One region of the Promicromonospora vindobonensis genome, then DNA from elsewhere that is predicted to be linked to it. Evidence: predicted binding sites of a transcription regulator. Region 1 holds the regulator's gene; the other holds the start of a gene.
What was found. The regulator LexA, encoded in region 1, represses DNA repair genes until DNA is damaged. The targets are predictions, from matches to a motif close to TCGAACANNTGTTCGA.

Region 1 (11,202 bases):
GCAGGGACGGCCAGCACCGGATGGCGGTGGCCGTCGGCGAGGCCATCGAGAAGGGCGAGCACCTGCTCGTCCAGGCGGGCACAGGCACCGGTAAGTCGCTCGGCTACCTGGTGCCCGCCGTCCGGCACGCGGTGGCCGCAGGGAGCAAGGTGATCATCTCGACCGCCACCCTCGCGCTGCAGCGGCAGGTCATCACACGTGATCTCCCGCTGGTGGCCAAGGCGGTGGCGCCGCAGCTCCCGCGCGAGCCACGTATCGCGCTGCTCAAGGGCTGGCACAACTACCTGTGCGTGCACAAGGTCGGCGGCGGCTACCCCGCCGACGAGCCGACGCTCTTCGACCTGCCCGGCGGCGAGGACCACCCGCGGACCGAGGACACGGCGGGGTCCGGCGGGGCGCGCGGCCGTCGCAAGGACGACGGCGCCACGCTCGCCGACCACGTCCGCCGGCTGCACGAGTGGGCGGGGGAGACGGAGTCGGGCGACCGCGACGACCTGGTGCCGGGCGTACCGGACCGGGCCTGGCGCCAGGTGTCCGTGACCGCCATGGAGTGCCTGGGCGGCAAGTGCCCCATGCTCGCCGAGTGCTTCCCGGACAAGGCACGCACCATCTCCCGCGACGCGGACGTCGTGGTCACCAACCACGCGATGCTCGGCATCGCGGCGACCGGCAGCCCGGGCATCCTCCCGGAGCATGACGTCGTGGTGGTCGACGAGGCGCACGAGCTCACGGACCGGGTGACGTCGTCCGCCACGGTGGACCTGTCGATGGCCTCGGTGGAGAACGCCGCACGGCTGGCCCGGCGGCACACCGGAACGAACACCGACGCCCTCGACCAGGCGGCGCAAGCCCTCGGGACCCTGCTGGTGACGGCGCCGGCCGAGCGGTTCCCCGACGGTCTGCCGGACGAGCTGCGCGCTGCGGTCGGCGCGGTACGGGACGCGGCGCGGGAGGTGCTGAGCACGCTGAAGCCAGACACGGGCGGCGGCAAGGGGCAGGCCGCCGGCCAGCCGGAGCCGGGGCTGAAGATGGCGCAGGGCGCGATGCTGCAGCTCTTCGAGACGGCCGAACGCATGGCGTTCAAGGACACGACCGCCGACGTGCTGTGGTGCTCGCGCCCCGACAACGGGTGGGGCGGGTTCGGCGACAACGTGACGCGCCTGCACGCGGCGCCGCTGCACGTCGCCGGCCTGATCCGCATGCACCTGCTGGGGGAGGCGACCGGCGTGTTCACGTCGGCCACCCTGGCGCTGGGGGGCACGTTCGAGCCGGTGGCGGGCACGCTTGGCCTCAAGGGCGAGGACGCCCCGCCATGGCGCGGCCTGGACGCAGGCAGCCCGTTCGACTACCCCCGCCAGGGCATCCTGTACGTGGCGCGGCACCTGCCGGCGCCCGGCCGCGAGCCGACGACGGAGGCGCAGCTCGACGAGATCGCCGAGCTCATCACGGCCGCCGGCGGCCGTACGCTCGGCCTGTTCTCGTCCCGGCGTGCGGCGAACGCGGCCGCCGAGGCCATACGCGAGCGGCTGGACTTCCCGATCCTGGCGCAGGGCGACGACCAGCTACCCACGCTGGTGCGCCAGTTCGCCGAGGACCCGGCCGCGTGCCTGTTCGGCACGCTGTCCCTGTGGCAGGGCGTCGACGTGCCTGGCCCGTCGTGTCAGCTCGTCCTCATCGACCGCATCCCGTTCCCCCGCCCGGACGACCCGGTCAAGGCGGCCCGCGCACGGGCCGTCGAGCAAGCGGGCGGCAACGGGTTCATGGCGGTGTCAGCGCAGCACGCCGCGCTGCTGCTCGCGCAGGGCGCCGGGCGCCTCGTGCGGAGCATGGACGACCGTGGTGTCGTGGCGGTCCTGGACCCACGCCTCGCGACCGCGCGGTACGCCTCGTTCCTCACCCGCTCGATGCCCGGGTTCTGGCCCACCACGGATTCGGCGCTTGTCCGCGCCGCGCTGGCGCGGCTCGACACATAGCCTGGACACATGTCAGCCCTCTCGGACGTCCAGGGCGCGCAGCCGTCCGGCTCACGCACCACCAAGCTGGCGGTAGTGGGTGCAGGGGCGGTCGGCTCGACCCTCGCCTTCGCCGCGCTCACCCGGGGCTCGGCCCGGACGATCGCCCTCCACGACGTGAACCGGGCAAAGGTCGAGGCGGAGGTGCTCGATCTGCAGCACGGTCTGATGTTCACCCCCCAGGCGCAGGTGGTCGGCTCGGACGACGTTGCGGTGTGCGCGGGGGCGGACGTCGTCGTTGTGACGGCCGGGGCGAAGCAGAAGCCCGGGCAGACCCGGATCGACCTCGCCGAGGCGACCATCGGGCTGATGCACCAGATCCTGCCCGGGCTGGTGGACGTCGCGCCGGACGCGACCTACCTGATGGTGACCAACCCCGTGGACGTCGTGACCTACGCGGCGCTCAAGATCTCCGGTCTGTCGCGTGAGCAGCTGTTCGGCAGCGGCACCGTCCTGGACTCGTCGCGGCTGCGTGGTGTGCTCGCCCAGCGCTGCGGTGTGGCCGTCGGGAACGTGCACGCGTACATCGCAGGGGAGCACGGGGACTCGGAGATCGCGCTCTGGAGCTCCGCGACTATCGGTGGTGTCCCGCTGCTGGACTGGGCGCCGCTGGGCGGCAGGCCGCCGATCGACGGCGCGGTGCGCGCGGAGGTGCACCACGAGGTGGTCGACTCGGCGTACCGGATCATCGCGGGCAAGGGGGCGACCAACTACGCCGTCGGTCTGGCCGGGACCCGCATCATCGAGGCTGTCCTCAAGGACGAGGGGCGGATCATGCCGGTGTCCTCGCTGCTGGACGACTATCACGGCATCAGCGACGTCTGCCTGTCCGTGCCGTCACTCGTGGACCGGCGCGGCGTCACGGACAACGTGCGGGTGCCGATGTCCGACGAGGAGCTGGCCGGCCTGCGTACCTCGGCGGACAGCGTGCGGGCGGTCCAGAAGCGCTTCGGCTTCTGAGGACGGGCCAGGGGGAGACGACGACGGGGTTGTGCTCCGCTGGAGACCCAGCAGGAACACAACCCCGTTCTCGTCGCGCGTGTCCGGCCCCTACAGGCTGCGGAGCACCGCTACCACGCGGCCCAGAATCTGCGCCTCGTCGCCCGGGATGGGCTCGTAGGCCGGGTTCTGGGGCAGCAGCAGGACGTGCCCGTCCGCCTGCTTGAACGTCTTGACCGTGGCTTCGCCGTCGATCATGGCCGCGACGATCTCGCCCTGCTCGGCAACGTTCTGCCGCCGCACCACCACCCAGTCCCCGTCGCAGATCGCGGCGTCGACCATCGAGTCACCGGCGACCTTGAGGAGGAACAGCTCGCCGTCCCCGACGAGCTGGCGGGGGAGCGGGAAGACGTCCTCGACGACCTGCTCGGCAAGGATGGGCCCGCCGGCCGCGATCCGGCCGACGAGCGGCACGTACGACGGCGGCGGGGTGCTGGCGTCGTCGGGCACCGAGCCACCCCAGTGGACCTGGCCGCTACGGCGCGGCTCGGGCCAGTGGATCTCGCCGCGTGTCGGCTTGTCGACCTGCTCGGCCATGGGCTCGACGAGCTCCATCGCGCGCGGCCGGTTCGGGTCGCGACGCAGGAAGCCCTTCTTCTCGAGCATCTGGAGCTGGTGCTTGACGCTCGACGGGCTGGCCAGCCCGACGGCCTCGCCGATCTCACGCATCGACGGCGGGTAGCCCCGCGTCTCGAACGACTGCCGAATCGTGTCCAGCACGAGGCGCTGCCGTTCGGTGAGGCGGTCTGTCGGCGAGATCGTGTGTACGTCAGCGACCGCCTTGTCGCCCGGCGCGTCCAGCGTGGCGACACCCGAGAGCGCCGTGTCGACGGCTCTCGTGTCGCTGGTCCCGTCCCGTCCCGTCATGCCCGTGCCCCTCCCGTTCCGACAAATGTTCTCCCATGCGCGACCCACTCTAGATCACAAACTCGCTCGGCTCAAACGAATGTTCGAGCGTGTCTCGACATCGGACGGTGTCCCGTGCTACACAATGGTACGGGCGTTCGACGAACGCTTGTATGAACGACAAGAGCTCAGTCACTCTTCGAGGAGGGGCCATGGGGGACGTGATCCCGCTGCGGCAGTACACCCCGACGTATGGACAGGCGTTCGTGCCGCCGTACGGCCGGGCGTATGCACAGGCGTCCGGGCCGGCCGCGGCCCCGGCGTACCGGCCGGCCCGGGAGCGCACGATCGCCGACCGGCTGGGCCTGGCCGGCCTGCGGCTCACCAGGCGCGGCCGCGCGGCGCTCGTGCTGCTGGCGATGCTCCTGCTCGCGCCGATGATCACCTGGGGTGCGACCGCCGTCGCCAGCTCCCCCGGCGAACCGACGGAGGTCCGGGTGCACGCGGTGCAGCCGGGTGAGACGCTCTGGGGCTACGCCACGGAGATCGCGAGGCCGGGCGAGGACGTCCGGCACGCGGTCGCCCGGCTCCAGGACCTGAACGAGATGTCGTCGGGCACGGTGCGGGTCGGAGAGCTGTTGCTCCTACCCAAGGAGTGACGAGAGACCACAATTCGCCGTCAAATGGCGCGGCGATGTTGCATGGGGGTGGTTTGCCCGCTTACGGTCGGGGCGCGACCGGAGGCCTCCGGTCGGTGGTCGACCACGCAGGAGTGAGCATGCACTGCCCGTTCTGTCGCCATGCTGACTCGCGCGTGGTGGACTCGCGGACCGCCGACGACGGCCTGTCGATCCGGCGCCGGCGCCAGTGCCCGAACTGCAACCGCCGGTTCACCACCGTGGAGACGGCCAGCCTGTCCGTGGTCAAGCGGTCCGGCGCCACCGAGCCCTTCAGCCGCGACAAGGTCGCGGCTGGTGTGCGCAAGGCGTGCCAGGGGCGTCCGGTGAGCGACGACGACCTCGCCATCCTGGCCCAGCGTGTCGAGGAGACGCTGCGGAGCAACGGTAGCGCGGAGATCGACGCGTACGAGGTGGGCCTCGCGATCCTTGGCCCCCTGCGGGAGCTCGACGAGGTGGCCTATCTGCGGTTCGCGAGCGTCTACCAGTCGTTCGACTCGCTCGAGGACTTCGAGAGCGCCATCACCTCGCTGCGCGCGGAGCGCGCCGAACGGGCGGCCGCGCAGGCCTGAGGGCCCGCGTGGAGCTGCCGCGCGGCCGGGCGCCGCTGGCCGGGCGGCTCGACCGTGCCCAAAAATGTTGGCACCTGGTTGTGCGGTAGTGCAGGCTGGGCGGCGACGGACCCGATCGAGGGACCCCCGAAACAAGAGGAGGTGATCGGTGTGACGGACGAGAAGCCCAATGCCGAGGCGGCAGAGGTCGAAGCCGAGGGCGTAGAGGAGCCCAAGGTGCCGACCGCGCCGAGCAAGGACGCGAAGGCACGGTTCAAGGAGGCGCTGGACCGCAAGAACTCGGCGCAGCACCGGACCGCAGCCGGCGACGTGAACACCGGCGCGGTGCACGGTTCGGAGACGACCGGCCCCGTGCAGAAGATGTTCCGCCGCAAGTCCGGCTGATCCTCGGTGGTGGAGGCCGCTGACCAGGTGTTTGACCTGGTCAGCGGCCTTTGTGTTGCTCACCGAGCTGCGGGTTCGTTCGTTGAACGAGCGAAGCCCAGGTTCTTTGGACCGTGGTAGCGGTCATTGCGTGGCCGCCACCGATGGCGTGACCGTGGGTGCGCGGGTAGGCCAGCCGCGAACGAGCAGCAGCACCCCCAGGGTGAGCTCGAAGAGGCCCCCCGGGACGGCCAGCGCGACACCGGCGCCGGGGACGGCGGAATCCAGCCCCACACCGACTGCGAGCAGGACGTACCCAACCACGCCCCACATGCTGAGCCAGCGTGGGGCGACGCGGTGCCTCGCGAGGGCCAGGCAGAACGGCACGCTGCCGACGCCCAGCACGACCATCGCCGCCACATATGCGGCCTGGTTCGCCTCGGCGTTCCCGCCCGCCAGGAACAGGACGCCGATCGCGAGCGCGACGGCCTCGGTGATCCGCGCGAGCACGTAGACGAGGGCGGTCCGGGGGGCGGCGGTCCGCAACAGTCGGAACGCGATTGCCCCGATCGTCGCGACGCCGGCCGAGTTGAGGACCATGAGCGTCAGCCCGGCCGGCTGGGGTGCCAGCGTGCTGCCGACCCCGTAGAGGAGGAAGACTGCCAGGAAGAGGGTGCCGGCGAGTCTGCCGGCCTGACGGTGAGACATGAGGTTGCTCCAACCGTACTAAGTAAGGGTACTTTGTACGGTAGAGGTGCGAGAGCGTGCCGTCAATGAATCAGAGGGGGATGCCGTGCCAGAGACCGACACCGGGGGAGTCGCCCGCCGCGCACCGCTGAGTCGCGAGCGGGTGCTCGACGCCGCCGTCGCGCTCGCCGACGCGGACGGGCTCGCCGCGGTGACCATCCGGTCGCTGGCGAACGCGCTGGGTCTCAAGCCGATGTCGCTGTACCACTACGTCCGCGGCAAGGAAGACGTCCTCGACGGCATGGTGGACCGGGTCTTCGCCGAGATCGACTTGCCCGAGGCGCGGTCACCGTGGCGGGCTGCGATCCGCGCGCGAGCGATCTCCGCGCGCGCCGTCCTGGCCCGGCACCCCTGGGCGCTCACGATTCTGGACTCCCGGTCGGCGCCGGGGCCGGCGACGCTCCGTCATCACGACGCCGTGCTGGGCGTGCTGCTCGGCGCCGGCTTGTCGCTGCCGATGACCGCGCGCGCCTACACGCTCGTCGACGCATACGTGTACGGGTTCGTGCTCCAGGAGGCAGCGGTGCCCTCGGGCGGCCGCGACGGCGGGGGGAACGGCGAGCAGCCAGGGGGCCAGCCAGCCGTCCCGGACGCCGGCCGGTACCCCCACCTGGCGGTGTTCGCCGAGGTCCACGTCCTACGGCCGGGATACTCGTTCGGCGACGAGTTCGAACCAGGCCTCGACCTCATCCTCGACATGGTCGAGACGCTCACTGAGCCCAGGTCACGGTCAGAGCGGGCGAAGCGCGAAGATGTTCCGCCGCAAGAGCGGCTGATCCTCGGTGGTGAAGGCTAGCGGTGGTGGTTCCTGTACTGGGCGATCGACACCTCGAGGCCGTGCGCGATCATCGTCAGCGCCTCGGTGAAGTCGTCGCCGCCGGGGGAGTCCGCACGCGCACCTTCCACGCTCGAGCTGACCGGCTCTTCCAGCAGCCCGAGCTGACCCGCGGCCAGGCGTTGCTGCTCGTGGAAGGTGAAGCCCACGACGAAGTGCATGACCGCCTCAGCGGCCACCTCGGCCAGCGAGGCGGGCACGCCGCGCAGGCGGGCGACGTCCAGGAGCTTTGCCCGCACGGGGGAGCTCACGAGCCCGAGGGCGAGCGAGCTCGACACCAGCTCGGACGCATCCCGGTGGGCGAGCAGGCACTCGCGCATCCGCGCGCCCACCGTGCGCACGGCTTCGTGCATGGGCATGCCGCCGAGCGGCTCCTCGCCCATCGGCGCGAGGATCCGCTCGCTGACCGAGGCGAGAAGCGCCTGCTTGTTCGGGAAGTGCCAGTACAGGGCGCTTGGCTGGACACCGAGGGCGGTCGCCAGGTGCCGCATCGTCAGAGCGGGCAGGCCCTGCTCGTCCAACAGGCGCAGGGCCATGTCGGCAACGTCGTCGCGACTTCGTCGTAGCGAGGTTCCCGGAGCTGGCATGCTGCCACTATAGTGACCCGAACACCGTTCAGGTGAACAGTGTTCAGGTAGGAGGTCAACAGGTGCCCATCGAACATGGTGCGCGGCGTCGGGCGCTCGACGCGACGGACATGGCGCGCGTGGCAGTCTTTGTCGCGATCGTCGCCGCCCTCGGTCTGCCGGGTAGCTTCAGCGTCCTCGGTGCCGTCCCGATCACGGCGCAGACGTTCGGCGTCATGCTCGCCGGCGCGGTCCTCGGACCGCGTCTGAGTGCTCTGGCCATGGTCGTGCTGCTCGCCCTCGTCGCGGTCGGTCTGCCGCTGCTCGCCGGAGGGCGTGGCGGCGTCAGCGTGTTCGTCGGGCCGTCCGCCGGCTACCTCGCCGGATGGGTTGCCGGGGCGTTCGTGACGGGCCTGATCGTGCACTCCGCCGCCCGGAAGCCGGCCATCTGGCGGACGGCGCTCGCGACGGTCGTCGGCGGCATCGTCGTCGTGTACGCGTTCGGCATCCCCGTGCAGAGCGTGATCACCCGCCTGTCCCTCGAGCAGACCGTCCTCACCAGCCTCGTGTTCCTCCCCGGTGACCTGGTGAAGGCGACGCTCGCGACCCTGACCGTCACCACCCTCCTGCGTGCTTACCCCCGCGCGTTCCGGCGTACGTGGCTCTCGCCAAGGGAGCAGGACGCCTCGGGCGCGGACGTGACGCGATGACCGCGCGGATCGTGGTGCTGCGAGGTTCGACCGACGAGCTCGTCGACAGCATCCGAGCGGTGCGTGCCCACGGGGACGTCCCGCTCGTCGGCGACGACCGGTGGCCCGCTGCGCAGTGGTCCGCGGTGCGCGAGCTCGCCGACGTCGCCCCGGTCCCGGACGGTGCTGCCTGGGCCGCGCTGACCTCGGGGACGAGCGGCGCACCGCGTGTCGTGCTGCGCACCGCCGCTTCGTGGGAGCGGTCCTTCGCCACGGTCTCCGAGCTGCTCACGGACCGGACGGCGACGGACCGGACGGCGACGGAGCAGCTGATCATGCTGCCGGCCCCGCCGGCGTCGTCGCTGACGCTGTTCTCCCTCGCCCACGCGCTCGCCGACGGCCCACGGCCGGTCTTCCCCGGCGGGCGGGGAGCCGCAGAGGCGACCGTGTTCCACGGCACGCCACAGGCGCTGCGGTCGATGCTCGATACCCGGGCTCTCCCGCGGCTGCGGACCGCCCTCGTCGGTGGCTCCCACCTCGACGCGCGGCTGCGCGCGGACGCGGAGTCCCGCGGCGTCCGGGTCGTCTCGTACTACGGGGCGGCGGAGCTCTCGTTCGTCGCGCTCGACGAGGGGCGTGGTCTGCGAGCGTTCCCCGGGGTGGAGATCGACGTGCGGGACGGCGAGCTGTGGGTCCGCTCCCCGTTCACCGCTCTCGGCTACCTCGGCGGGCCGGGTCCGTTGCGCACCGACGCCGCCTGGAGCTCGGTCGGTGACCTCGCGACCGTCGACGACGGGGTGCTGACCCTGCGGGGGCGTGGGGACGACGCCATCCTCACCGCCTCGGCGACCGTGATCCCCGGCGAGGTCGAGACGGGCCTCCGGACGCTCCCTGGAGTCGCCGACGCAGTGGTCTTCGGCATCCCCACCGGCGGGGTCGGCGCGCTCGTCGCCGCGATGGTCGAGGTGGACGCGGACGCACCGGTACCCAGCGCGCACCGCCTTCGCGCGCTGGCCGCGACCCGGTTCGCTCCCGCCCACCGGCCCCGCGTGTGGTTCGCGGGCCGACTGCCACGAACCGCGTCCGGAAAGCCGGCCCGGGCCGAGGTCCGGCGCCGGGTCGTCGCCGGTGAGGTGGCCCGCCTTGCCTGACGAGCCGGTCATCGTCGCCGCCCGCCGTACCCCGATCGGCACCCGCAGCCGCGTCTTCGCCGAGCTCAGGGCCGAAGAGCTCGCCGGCCCGGTCATCCGGGCCGCCCTCGCCGACGCGGGGTCCGCCACCGGGTCGACGCTCGCCGTCGCCGACGTCGTGCTCGGGAACTGCATGGGGCCCGGAGGCAACCTCGCCCGCGTCGCCGCGCTCGCAGCGGGGCTCGGCGTCACCGTGCCTGGCGCCACCGTGGACCGGCAGTGCGGCAGCGGCCTGGCCGCCGTCCTCGACGCGGTGTCGGCGATCCGCGCCGGAGACGACCGCCCGCGCATCGCGGGCGGCGTCGAGAGCGCGTCGACGGCCCCCACCAGGTCCGCCGACGGCGTGCCCTACGACCGGGCGCCGTTCACGCCGGCGGGCTGGCCCGACCCGGACATGGCCCAGGCGGCCGAGGACCTGGCCAGGGCCGACGCGATCACCCGAGAACGGCAGGACGCGCACGCGGCACGCAGCCACCGGCGCGCAGGTGCGGCCCGCGACGCCGGGCGGTTCGACGCCGAGCTCGTTCCCCTCCGGGGCGCCGTCGCCGACGACTCCATCGGGGTCGCCGAACCTCTGCTGGCACGTCTGCGTCCGCTGTTCCCTGGCGGCACCGTCACCGCAGGGACAGCGACGCGAATCAGCGACGGCGCTGCCGCGGTCGCCGTCGTCCCGCACCGGCTGAGAGGCCGGGCCGCAGGCCTCGTGGTCCGCGGGCACGCCGTCGTCGGCTGCGACCCGGCCCTGCCGGGAACCGGCGCGGCCCCGGCGGTACTCGCGGCGCTCGCCTCCGCAGGGGTCGAGCTCGGCGAGGTCGCCGCGGTCGAGATCGTCGAGGCGTTCGCGTCGCAGTCGCTCGGGGTGCTCGGTCGGATCGGTCTCGAGGACGACGATCCGCGGGTCTGTGCCGACGGCGGGGCGCTCGCGCTCGGCCATCCCTGGGGAGCCAGCGGCGCGGTCGGCATCGTGCGGCTGTTCAGCCGCCTCGTCCGCGCGGGTGCGCCCGCGGGAACCCTGGGGGTCGCAGGGGCCTCCGTCGGCGGCGGGATGGGTATCGCGGCCGTCGTCGAGGTGCTGCGGTGAGCTACCTCGAGCTGGAGGACGTCGACGTGCGGCTCGGGGACACGGAGGTGCTGCGCCGTGTCTCGTGCTCGCTGGACGAACGCACCATCGCCGTGATCGGTGAGAACGGGTCGGGCAAGTCCACGCTCGCGCGGCTGGTCGGGGGGCTCACCCACGCAACGGGCGGCACCATCCGCGTGCTCGGTCTCGACCCGGCCCGTGACGCCACCCGGCTGCGACGTCGGGTCGCCGTCGTGTTCAGCAATCCGGACACCCAGATCGTGATGCCGACCGTGGCGGAGGACGTCGCGTTCTCGTTGCGCTCCGACAAGCTGTCGCGCGACGAGAAGACCCGGCGGGTCGACGAGGCCATGCACCGGTTCGGCCTCACCGAGGTGGCCGGCCGTGCGTCGCACGACCTGTCCGGCGGGCAGAAGCAGCTGCTCGCGCTCTGCGGCGCCTTCGTCCGTCGTCCCGACCTGGTGATCGCCGACGAGCCGACCGCCTACCTGGACGCGCGCAACGCGCGTCGGGTCGCCGACCACCTCTTCGAGGAGGGGCGGCACAGGCTGCTCCTGGTGACGCACGATCTTGCCCTTGCGCGACGCTGCGAGAAGGCGGTCCTGGTGCAGGACGGTGCGATCGC
Region 2 (11,202 bases), 1.7 Mb from region 1:
CGCGCCCGGTCCACCGCCCCACAACTGCGGTCATCAGTCCCCCTCCGGACTCGGGCTACCAAACCGTACCGACGGCCCCGTGCCTGTGTAGATGCGGCACTGCGCAGATCGCGCCGAGAAAACGCAGAGCCAGTGCGACGAGAGCCAACCTACCGGGGCAGGTTGGCGTCTCGCTGGCGACTGCAGACGAGGTCGCCGCACGATGTGGGCCTTAGTCGGATCACGCTCGCACGGTGGTGAGTTCTGCCCAGTGGGTCGTCGCGCGGGGCGTGAGCATCGCGCGTTTCATCTGCCAGGACGGACCGGGCCGGAACCCGCCGTAGCCGAGCCCGAGGGAGTCCTTGCCGGTCTTCTTCTGCACTCGGTCGATGAGGGTGGCGATGCCGGCGTCCTCGTGTGGGGAGCGGAAGATCTCGAAGGGGCGCTGCGCGCCGGCGGGGGTGAGGTCGGTGAGCAGCAGCCCGGCACGCGCGTACCGGGCACCCTCGACGATCTGGGGCAGGAGGCGGTGAGCGGCCCGGGTCAGCTCGACGGGGTCGGCGGTCGGGAACGGCAGGCGGACGGTGACTGTGGGGTGGTGCTTGTCCTGAGCCCAGTGGCTGGTGCCGGCGAACGCGGTCAGGGTGTGGGCGACCTGGGCGTGCTTGACCAGACGGGTCGCGGCCTGCTGGGCGTAGATACTCAGCGCCTTCCGCATCGTCACGGCGGAGGTGACTTTCTCGGAGAACGAGCGGGACACGATGATCTGCTGCTTGCGCCCGGTGTGGTCCTCCTCAGGGCCGATGCACGCGACCCCACGCAGCTCCAACGCGGTACGCATCACGACGACGTTGAACAGTGCGCGGATGCGCGCCGGATCGACGGTAGCTAGGTCCCAGACCGTCAGGATGCCATGCCCGCCCAGACGTCGCTCCAGACGTGAGGCGATGCCCCAGACCTCGGAGACCGGCAGCACCCGCATCAGCCTCTCGCGCCAACTGGTGTCGATGGCAGGCCACACGCACACCCCGTCGAAGTCGCCGATCTTCTTCGCGGCCCGGTTGGCAAGCTTCGCCAGGGTGCGGGTCTCGGCGATGCCGACGCACACGGGTACGCCGAGCAGGCGGCGCATCGTGTTCTTGATGTCGTGCCCGAGCCGGGTCATCGCCTCGGGGTCTGCGGAGGTGCGCCGGTCGACGGTGAGGAAGGCTTCGTCGATCGAGTAGACGTCCAGGTCGTGGGTGAAGCGCTCGAGGACCTCCATCACGCGTCGGGACATGTCGCCGTAGAGCTCGTAGTTACTCGATACGGCCACGATGCCGGACCGGGCCGCGGTGGGCCGTAGCTCGAACCAAGGCTTGCCCAGGTCCAGGCCGAGCGCCTTGGCTTCCCGGGAGGCGGCGACGACCATGCCGTCGTTGTTGGACAGCACGACCAGCGGCACCGTTTCCAGGGCGGGATTGAAGACCCGCTCAAAGGACGCGTAGGCGGAGTTGACGTCGACGTGTGCGATCACCGCCGCCCCCGCAGGTGGTGAATGCAGTACGTCACCACGCCCCATACCTGCAGGTCGGACAGCTCCGGCACGGTGATGTCGGGGTGGTTCGCGTTGTCCGCTCGCAGCACGACGCCACGGGGGCCGACCTCGAGGCGCTTGACGGTGAGCTCGCCGTCCAGGACGGCGACGACGACGTCGCCGTCCTGGGGTGTCTTGGACCGGTCGACCAGGAGCTCGTCGCCGTGGCTGATGCCGGCCTCGGTCATCGAGTCGCCCGCGGCGCGCACGATGAAAGTGGCCGCGTGGTCGTGCACGAGCATCTCGGTCAGGTCGATCGCGCCGTCATAGTAATCCTGCGCGGGGGAGGGAAACCCTGCGGCGACCGAGACGGGAGCAACCCGCAGCGCGTTGGTGCTGGTGGGGCTGATGGTGGCGCTGCTGGCGGGGCGAGGCGAGTGAGCAAACATCACGCCTCCCAGACCGCACGATGGTAGTACATGCGTTCGAGTGTATGGCCGGATGGTCATGTGGTGACAACGATGCTGGTCAGCGGCCAGCGCGCGGTGTCAGCGTCGGCGGGTGACTGTGGGTCTATGTCGGCAACGTTGCCTCCCGGGCTGACTGGTCCAGTGCAGGTCGCCCTCGCACGCGCCGTCGAGCAGATCCCGCACGCGGGCGCGCTGCCTGGCGGGTGCAGATTCGAGCTCAAGTGGGACGGTTTCCGCATGGTCATCACGCGTGACCAGCACGGCGCGAACCTGTGGTCGCGCCGCGGAACCAACCTGTCGAGGACGTTCCCGGAGATTGCCTCCGCGTGCCTCGACCAGCTCGGGCCCGGATCTGTGTTCGACGGGGAGGTGGTGATCTGGTCTGCTGGTCGTCTCGACTTCGGGGCTCTGCAGACGCGCATGGGCCGTAGCCCTCGCAGCGCCGCCGCACACGCCGCCAGCCACCCCGCCTCCTACGCAGCGTTCGACCTCCTGGCCCACAACGGCAGGGACGTTCGGAACCGGCCGTTTGACGAACGCCGCGGGCTTCTGGAGCAGCTTGCCACCACCTGGCACCCGCCGCTGAACCTCTCGCCGGTCACGGATGATCGCGACGTCGCAACCGGGTGGTTCGAGACCTACACGGCCGCCGGCATCGAAGGCCTCGTGATCAAGGGCGGAGACCAGCCCTACCCGGCTGGTCAGCGGGGCTGGCTGAAGGTCAAGCACCGCGAGACGATCGAGGTCGTCTGCGGCGCGGTGATCGGTACCCGATCATCGCCACAGGAAGTCATCGCGGGCCTCACGATCGACGGCGAGCTGCGGATCGTGGGGCGCACTACGCTCCTGTCACCATCGGTCCGCCGCTCCCTGGCGCCATGGCTGGCTCCACCGGCTGAGAAGCATCCCTGGCCCACGCAGTTGCCCCGGACAGCGCTGGCGCGGTTCAGATCCGCTAGGAGCGACGTCGTCAACCTGACGCTGGTCGAGCCGGTCGTTGTCGAAGTCAGTGCTGACGTCGGATGGGACGGGCAGAGCTTCCGGCACCTACTGCGTCTCGTGCGGGTGCGTCCGGACACCGAGGTCAGAAGCGTCACGCCACCCCACCCCGCATAGGCCGCCAATCTACTGCGTAACGACTAGTCGTCGTGATAGCGGCTCGGCGCACTACTGTGACCGGACGTGGGTCCGCCTTTGCGCAATGGACTTCGCGTCGGTGAAGACCTGCGCGGCGGCATCACGATGGCCGGCGGTTCTTCATGTCGACGGCGCGCGCGGCCATGTAGATCGAATGAGCCAGTTCGGCGGCAGCCTCCCCGGCGGCGGCAACTTTGATCTGGTAGGGCCCCATGGAGACGGTGTCGGTGGTGACGTCGTAGCGGAAGCCCCAGAAGTCGCGAGCCACGTCGCGCGGTTCGTCACCAGCTTTGACCCGCTGGCGCTGCGGACCGTGACCCAGGCCACGCGACCAATTTTCGAAGTGGATCAGTCCGTTTCGGATTTGTGTGATGTCCGGCAGCGACCGTTCGAATTGCCTGCGCGCCTGTTCCAGCGCTTGTCCGACTCCCGGATCCAGGTCGAGATCAGCCAGCGCGGCCTGCTCCAAATCCTCTGCCGTCAGCAACTGCCGTAGCGCGATACACAAATGTCTCGCGTCGATCTGTCGGGAGCTGAACCCGCTGACTACTTCATCGCCAGCGTGGATGCGCCGGGCGCACAGCTCGATATCACGCAATGCCCACTGAGCCTCCGATGAGGCGATCGCGTAGGGGCTGTCTGCCGGTGACCAGCCGTCGATCGCAGTCTCGTCCATGATGAGCATCCTCGTCCTCAAGACCCCACGGCGTCCGGCGTTTTCTACAGAGTCTGGCAGTCAGTTGAGCTGGCCTGGGGTCGTTGGTGTCATCGAGCAGCCGAGACACGCACCTCGCGAACCGCGCCGGCGGGCACTGTACGAGCGTTCGACAGACTGCCTGGTCCCCAGCTCTTGCCCGCCACCGGTGCGGCATGCGTGCCGGTGGCGGAATCTGTGCCGCGCGACCCGAGGAATATCGCAGGCATCGAAATCGGACGGTGCCAGGTTCCGCCCAGACGTCGAAGTACGTGCCGCGACCGCCCCGCTGTAGCGCTGATGAGGGCGCCTGCACGATGGAGCGTGGGCGCCGACGAGGGCACAGGAGAAGTCGAAGGGGCCGACTGCAGCCATGCCATGCAAGCCAACCGCCGCCACGTCACCCTGCCGGCGAGGCGATCTACTTCGGCGGGGTCTTGGCGACCTGCTCGCGCAAGATGCCGACGATCTCAGGCAGGAAGCGATCGGTCACGCGGTGACGCTTGCCTCCGGCCACCTCTTCCACGAACTTCTTCACGACCTCGGCGTGACGGAACGCGCCGCCTGCAGAAAAGTACGCGCGAAGCCACGTATCGGTGTCGAGCGGGTAGCCCTCGGCGTTGAACGACCGAAGGACCTGGATGACCGTGTCCTTGCCGTTTCCGGTGCTGAGGCCGTTGTACTCCTCGTTAACGATGAGCTCGCAACCCGCAACCTGGACAGGATCCGGCGTTTCCACTGCGCGGCCGGTGTGAAGGTCGATCGCGCCTTGTCCTTCGACCCATGAGCGTGCCAAATTGCTGGGCGCCCAGATCTGCACGTACATGCGATCCAGGCTTTCTGTCTCGTATGCGTTGCGCATAGCGTCGCATTCGCGCGGATCACGCGGGTGAATCGCTACGACCGCGATATCGCTGGCATCGTCCCGAGCGGCGAGATCGCTCAGCTGCTCGAGACCGACCACCGGTGCGGGCGTGGTCGTGTCGCCGATTTGCATCGCCGTGCCGCGCTCAATGTTGCGGGCCTTGTCGTTGAACATGTCCGGCCTACCGACGGCGTAGACCAGCTTCTTGTCCCCGAGCCACGAGCGGATCGTGGCGCTGCTCTGCTCCATCGCTGTGCCCTGTTGGGCCCAGTCTTCCCGAACCATGTAGGCGAGCTCAGTCATCTCACGAGGGTCGCACGGACCACTGACACTCGACGCGGGGAGGCGCAGCCCCAGTTAGCCGAGTTGACATCGGGACGCCTGTGGTTGGTGCATCTGATCGCCGGACCTGCCATCCTGGTTGAGAAACCAGGTACAGGAGTGGAAATGCGACACATTTTCGTGAGCCGTGTTGGTGGTCCCGTGGGAAAGGCCAAGACCGTCGCCGCAGGTGCGGCCCTGGCAGGGGCGGCGATCCTGCTCTCGGCCTGTGGGAGCGGAGCCTCCGGTGCGGACGGCGAGTACCTCAGCACGAAGAACGATGATCTGCTCAGCCTCGTCGTCGAGGGCAGCTCGGTGACGTACACGGAGATCCACTGCGACGGCGACCTCGACGACGCCGAGAGGAGCGTCGGCGAGCTCAACGAGGGTCAGACCGCGATCGCGTGGACGGAGCCCGGCCGGTTCGAGAACAGTAGCGAGGTCACGATCACCGAGAACGCGATCGACATCAGCGGCTGGGAGACCTTCGCCCGCGAGGGCTCCGACGCGGGGAATGCGGTCCGTGCCGATCACGAGGAGGGCTGCGCTGGTACGGGGGATGCCGGTTCAGGCTCTGCCACGGATGGTTCGACTTCGATCGAGGACGGAACCTATGTCGGCGCTCGTCCGAGTACGAGGTTGCCGAACTGGCCATCAGTGGCACGACGGTCACGTTCCGTGTCGCCACCTGTGAGGAAATCGTGACCACGAAGTCAGGCACGGTGTCAGACCTGGAGGTCGCCTGGGACGACGACTCCGGTGTCACCGGCATACTGGCGCACGGGGGTAACGGCCGGATCGACCTGACGAACGGGAACGACCCGACGCGCGAGTTCTTCCCCAGGAGCGATCCGAAGGTCGCCGAGATGCTGGCGACGTACGAAGAATCGTGCAGCGCGCCGATGCTCTGAGTCGGAACATCCCCGATCTCGAAAAGACAGAACCCCGCGGACATGATGCCCGCGGGGTTCTGTGTACTCCGAGTCTTGGCCAGTCGTGACGACAATCAGGGTCGCCACAGCCGGTCAATCCTTCGACCTCCGTTGCTTGTCGCGCCCGCGCCCGTTCGCGCGCTTCCGCTCCGGCCCCGGGATCTCCGAGCCCGGCTGAGCATGCTCCCCGACCTTTCGTGGTGGCGTCGGGACTTGCACCTGGTCCTGGCCGGAGTCCGGCGCCGTAGCTACCTTCGACACGGGCCGGAGCGGGGGTTGGCGGCCCCGGACCGGCTGCTTCGGAGGTGCGGCCGGAACGGGAATCGAGGGTTGGGCCGATCCTTGTGAACGCCGGGCCGGAGCCTGCAGGCGAACCGGAGTCTCAGTACCTTCCGTGCCACCGCTGCTGGAGCGTTGCGGGGACGGTTGACGTGCTACGTCCGACTGGGCCGGAGCCTGCGGACGTTGCGCTCCGGCCGGTCGCGGACCGACCGAATTCTGCCGCGGAACATCCGGCTTGCCGGAGTCGATCCGCCTCGGCACCAGGTGAGCCTGCGTGGTCCGTGTTGACGGCGTGCCCGGAACACCTTGCGTACGGGGCGTGCCCGGCCCGCTCGGGGTGCCCGGAGCGCGCTTCGTCTCCGGTGCCGGAGCAGCGTCACCAGCGCTGAAGCGCTGCGGGGTCCTGTGACCGTCCGTGCTCTGCGAAGGGGGATGCGTATCGGTACCGAGCTGCGTGGACGCTGCATGACGCGCGGTCCCCTTGCGACCTCCGCTCGTCGGAGCCGGGCTGTCGGTGCGACCCCGACTCCGGTCCTCGGCGACACCGTTGCCCGAGCTGTACCCGAGATTCGACAGGCCGCCCTGGTTGCTCAGGCCCTGTGCCGCCTCCTTGGCCGAGTGCGAGCTGCCCGCCGAGCCGCTGGTCAGCTGCAGGCGTCCACCGTTGCGGTCCGGCCCGTCGTCCTGACCGGATGCCCCCTGGGCACCCGCCGGTCCACTGCCGCCCGGCTGTCCCGGGACGTCCCCGCCCGAGCCTGCGCCGTCGGGACCGTCGTCGGGCGACGGGCCGTTCGGGTCATCCGGCCCGTGAGGTGCCCCGGTGCCGCCCTCGAGGGCCAGCTTCTGGTTGCCCGCGGGCAGAGCCTTCGGTGCCCCGTTGGTGCCGCCGGCGTTCGTGGACGCCGCCCCGGTGCGGGGCTTGCCGCCCAGGTTCGGAGACGTCGGCCCGCCCGTCTTGCTGCCGAACCCGGAGGCGAGCTTGTGGCCCGCGGCCATTCCGGCGCCCGCGCCGATGCCGCTGGCCAGGGCCGGCAGCATCCCGCCCTGGTCCGGTCTCGGTGAGGTGTTCGTGTCGAGGAACTTGTCGACGAGCTTGGTGACCACCTCGTCCATCGCCTGGAGCACCGACTTGCGCACCCGCAGTAGTGCGAAGGTGACGCCCATGATCACCAGCGAGGAGATCAGGGTGAGGACCACCACGACGATCCCGCCCAGAGCAGGGCTGCCCAGCAGCCCGTTCGGAGTCATGAAGCTCGATACCGGCCCGGCCATGATGCCCGGGACCGAGATCAGGAACTCCGAGACGAACTGGTAGAGGAACAGCGTGACGACGACCTCGAGGATCAGCGCCGCGGAGTACACGATGACCTTGCTGATCGCCTGGAGTGCGCCGAGGGTGGCGAAGGGGACCGCCGCCACGAGGCTGAACGTCCGCTTGACCGCACCGGCCAGCATGCCGATCGCGTACCAGAAGCCCAGCAGGACGATGCAGCCCAGGACCGTCGCGGCGTTGTGCCAGTACATGAACTTCGCTGGCCCCGTCCCCACCTGGCTGACGGCCATGTGGTTCTCCCGGGTAAACCCGCTGGTGGCGTTGTTCGAGGAGTACATCGTCAGTGAGTCGGCACCGAAGCCGGTGTTGAGGTAGTTGTACGCCGCCAGGGGAGACAGGTTGCACGACGCGGGAGCCTCCTCCTGGACCACGGTGAAGCCGCAGCCACGCGCCGTGGTCGACGTAGTGAAGGTCTTCGTGGCGCCGCCCGGGTTGTCCGAGGACAGCCCCTCCATACCGCCGGTGGCGATCACCGGGTGCTGTGTGGGGTCCTCGCCCTCACCGAAGCCGTCCGGATCGCCGTAGGCGTCGGTGACGAACCAGTCCTTCTTGACGTCGGAGTCCACGTCCAGCTGGGTGATCGAGCTCTTGATCCCCGACTCGAAGTCGGACGCGGCAACCTCGGTGCTGGTGATGTAGCTGTTGATCATTCCGAACGTCGCGAACACCGCGCGGAAGTCGTCCGACGCGGAGTCGTCGATCGTGACCGTGCCACTGCGCCAGGCGGTCTCGGCGTCGTCGGTCTTGGTCCCGACTTCGATGCCGTCGAACGTCGACCCGTGGGACTGCGCGTTGATCGCCAGCGCACTGGTGCGCACCGACATCATCGACTCCGGCTTGGCCTGTTCGCCGTCCCAGGAGATCGACGCGCTCGGAGGGATCCCGAGGCGGTCGTTCATCATCCAGGCGTTGAAGTCGACGTAGGTGCTCAGCACCACACGGGTAGGGCCGGCGTGCTGGCCGAGCATCGAGTCGTCGAACTTGTCCAGCACCGAGGTGTACATCGACCCGATCAGGGGCAGCCCGAGACCGATGAAGATGATGCGCACGATGAGCTTCTTGATCGCCGAGCCCCGGTCCATCTTCTTGAACAGGACCAGGCCGATGAGCAGGAAGGCGATGAACAGCGGAACGAGGGCTTGCCACGAGATCTCGACGAGCAGGCCGTACCAGCTGCTGATCCAGTTCTGCAGGCCGGCCAGGGCACCACCGCCGGCGTCACCTCCGGTCATCCCGTCGGCGAGCTCCTGCTGGTGCGCGCTGCCGCTGTTGCCGCCGGCGTCCGCGACGCCGGCGACGGCCTGGTAGAACCACATGAAGGGGTTGATGAGCTTGAGCAGCTGGATGATGACGAAGAACAGCGTGCCGACGGCAAGGGCCAGGGCGTAGAGGATCCAGATGGCCGAGCCGCCGATCACGCTTGCGATCTGACCGCCGATGCCCGACGACATCGTGTCCAGGCCGAGGTCGGCATTCGCCGCACCGAAGTGGGCGTAGTCGAGCATGCCCGCGTACGTGTCGACGCCCTCCTGGCTCGCGTCGTTGGCCTTGAGGGTGTCGTACCGGACGGTCTGCGAGGAGCCAGACACCTCGGCGAAGAACCAGCCTACGATGTTGCCCACGCTGAAGTCCGGGTCGGCGTAGCCGAGCATGGAGCCACCCGCGGCCGGGTTGCTCGTGACCTCGCGCCACTCCTGGCTCATTCCGTTCGTCTCCGGCGAGTTCTGCTCGCTGAAGTACGTGGCCGCGTTCGACGCCAGCTGGTAGAGGCTGTAGTTGTCGCGTTCCTCTTCTTCGGCTGCGTGCGCCGGCCCGGAGGACACCGCCATGAGCAACGGAACGAGCAACGCCGCCATGATCACCAGGACGAGCACCCGCATGCGTGCGCGGTGACGGTCCGCACCGCCCCCGCGCGTCCACGCCAGCGGCGCGGTCGGGATCGCCCGGACATCGCTTCTCCCCGCCTTCTCGAGGCTCATGGGCCGACCAGTTTCCGCGCAGGCTTCTGATCCGCCTTCTGTGCGCCACCCGGCGGCTTGGCCAGGGTCTTCCCCGTGCCGTCACCTGGCGGCGTCCTGTGCACGTGCGGACGGCTCTCGTCAGGCTTTCGAATGCTGGTGAGGTTCGCACCAGCGACTGGCTCGTCCTTCATGATCGCCTCGACCCGCGCCGCCTCCGCGGCCCTCTGCGCATCGAGCCGGACCCGCCTGCGCTGGGCTTCTCGGTAGGGGTTGATCCCCAGTGCGAGGTCGAGGTGGAAGACGACGTTGGAGACGTCCCGGCGCAGGTAGGTGAGGTTCAGGCCCTTCTTCGTGATGAGCTGGGCGAGATCGGGTGGGATCTGCTGATGGAGCTGGTTCTGGTAGTTCGCCACCGTGCGGTCGCGCATCGGACCGAAGAGCGTGTAGTCGGCGGCGTCGAAGGCGTTGAAGTCTGAGTCGGCGAGCATCTTGTCGACGTCGTTGTAGCTGTAGACCACCCGGCCGCCACGCTCGTGCATGTGGTCGAACTGGTCCTTGATGTACTTCTTCACCCGGTCGTCGACGTGCTCGGTGCCGTGGATGATGACCGTGTCGCCGGTGCCGAGCGTGCCGACGGCGAAGCCGATGATGTTGACCAGCTGCGCCATGGCCACGCCCTTGCCGCGGCGCATGAGCCGTGAGAAGTCGTAGACGACGCGGCGGGAGTCCCGGACTCCGTCGACCGTGCTGGCGGTGTGGTTGTTGAACAGGTCGCCGTTCGTGCTGAGCATCGCGGCTGCGAGGCCCTTGAGCACGTTGTACGCCCGCAGCTGGTCCGGATCGGTCTTCGCGGAGCTCAGCAGTGCCTTGTGCGCGGTGTTCAGGTAGGAGACGAACATCTGCAGGCGCGGTACCTGCGTGTGCGGGAGGTTCACCACGCGCAGGCGGTGTCGTTGCTCCTGGGCGTTGTGTCTCCACATGCCCTGCTCGATGTAGAAATCGGTGGCCGTGTCTTCCAGGGCGCTGCGGATGATCGAGCCGATCGCACCGTCGGAGGTCTCGTAGAGCTGCTCGAACATGAGCTTGAGCTTCTCCATCTGGGCGGCGAAGACCGTCAGCTCGTCGTCTTGGTTGCCGAACATCTCGAACATGTTCACGTCGCCCTGGTTCAGGTCCACTCGAGAGGTCAGCCCCTCCAACCTCGGGCCGAGCCGGTCCAGGTCCGTCCCGTCCAGGACGAGGTGGACGACCTGGCCGTTGTTCAGCAGGGCCGACTGGCTGATCTTGGAGCACCACATGCCCGAGATTCGCTGGCGGTCGAGGAAGGTGCTGAGCGTCGCGTCGGCGACGACGACGTGGTGGTCGTAGGCGTTGACGTCCATGAGGACCGCGGAGTTGTTCACGTCACCGACCATGTAGCCGACGTACTCGCCGCCCTTGTCGTTGAGCCCGTTGGTCACCAGCGAGTACGAGCCGGCCAGCTCGGTCGAGGTGAAGTGGAACCCGCGGCCGCGCTTCTTCTCGTTGTTCTTGAACAGGCCGGAGAGCTCCTGGCGCTGCTCGCCGGCGTACGGGGCGGCCTGGAGCGTGCCGAACCGGTCGATGTACAGCCGGGTCACGCGCTCGATCGAGTCGTCCAGCGTCTCGAGGTCCGGTGCCTTGAGGAAGAGCCGGTTGTGCACCGAGAGGTAGCTCGCGCCGTCCTGGATCTC

Region 2: the regulator LexA is predicted to act here: its motif matches at 1,969-1,984, upstream of ACFS27_RS13425 (LexA family protein).

Annotation. Positions count from the first base shown of each region.
Region 1 covers NZ_JBHUOG010000002.1:1,779,103-1,790,304, reverse strand. The annotation lists gene ACFS27_RS21245 (ATP-dependent DNA helicase) at 1-1,973, shown strand, start outside; gene ACFS27_RS21240 (L-lactate dehydrogenase) at 1,983-2,972, shown strand; gene lexA (transcriptional repressor LexA) at 3,063-3,878, opposite strand; gene ACFS27_RS21230 (LysM peptidoglycan-binding domain-containing protein) at 4,070-4,516, shown strand; gene nrdR (transcriptional regulator NrdR) at 4,636-5,106, shown strand; gene ACFS27_RS21220 (DUF5302 domain-containing protein) at 5,257-5,490, shown strand; gene ACFS27_RS21215 (DUF4386 domain-containing protein) at 5,614-6,177, opposite strand; gene ACFS27_RS21210 (TetR/AcrR family transcriptional regulator) at 6,263-7,012, shown strand; gene ACFS27_RS21205 (TetR family transcriptional regulator) at 7,009-7,638, opposite strand; gene ACFS27_RS21200 (biotin transporter BioY) at 7,749-8,327, shown strand; gene ACFS27_RS21195 (class I adenylate-forming enzyme family protein) at 8,324-9,457, shown strand; gene ACFS27_RS21190 (thiolase family protein) at 9,450-10,577, shown strand; gene ACFS27_RS21185 (energy-coupling factor ABC transporter ATP-binding protein) at 10,574-11,202, shown strand, end outside.
Region 2 covers NZ_JBHUOG010000002.1:38,377-49,578, forward strand. The annotation lists gene ACFS27_RS13415 (orotidine 5'-phosphate decarboxylase / HUMPS family protein) at 1-34, opposite strand, end outside; gene ACFS27_RS13420 (Y-family DNA polymerase) at 221-1,540, opposite strand; gene ACFS27_RS13425 (LexA family protein) at 1,492-1,944, opposite strand; gene ACFS27_RS13430 (ATP-dependent DNA ligase) at 2,071-3,081, shown strand; gene ACFS27_RS13435 (hypothetical protein) at 3,203-3,778, opposite strand; gene ACFS27_RS13440 (hypothetical protein) at 4,218-4,964, opposite strand; gene ACFS27_RS13445 (hypothetical protein) at 5,052-5,687, shown strand; gene ACFS27_RS13450 (hypothetical protein) at 5,684-5,893, shown strand; gene ACFS27_RS13455 (hypothetical protein) at 6,008-9,508, opposite strand; gene ACFS27_RS13460 (hypothetical protein) at 9,505-11,202, opposite strand, start outside.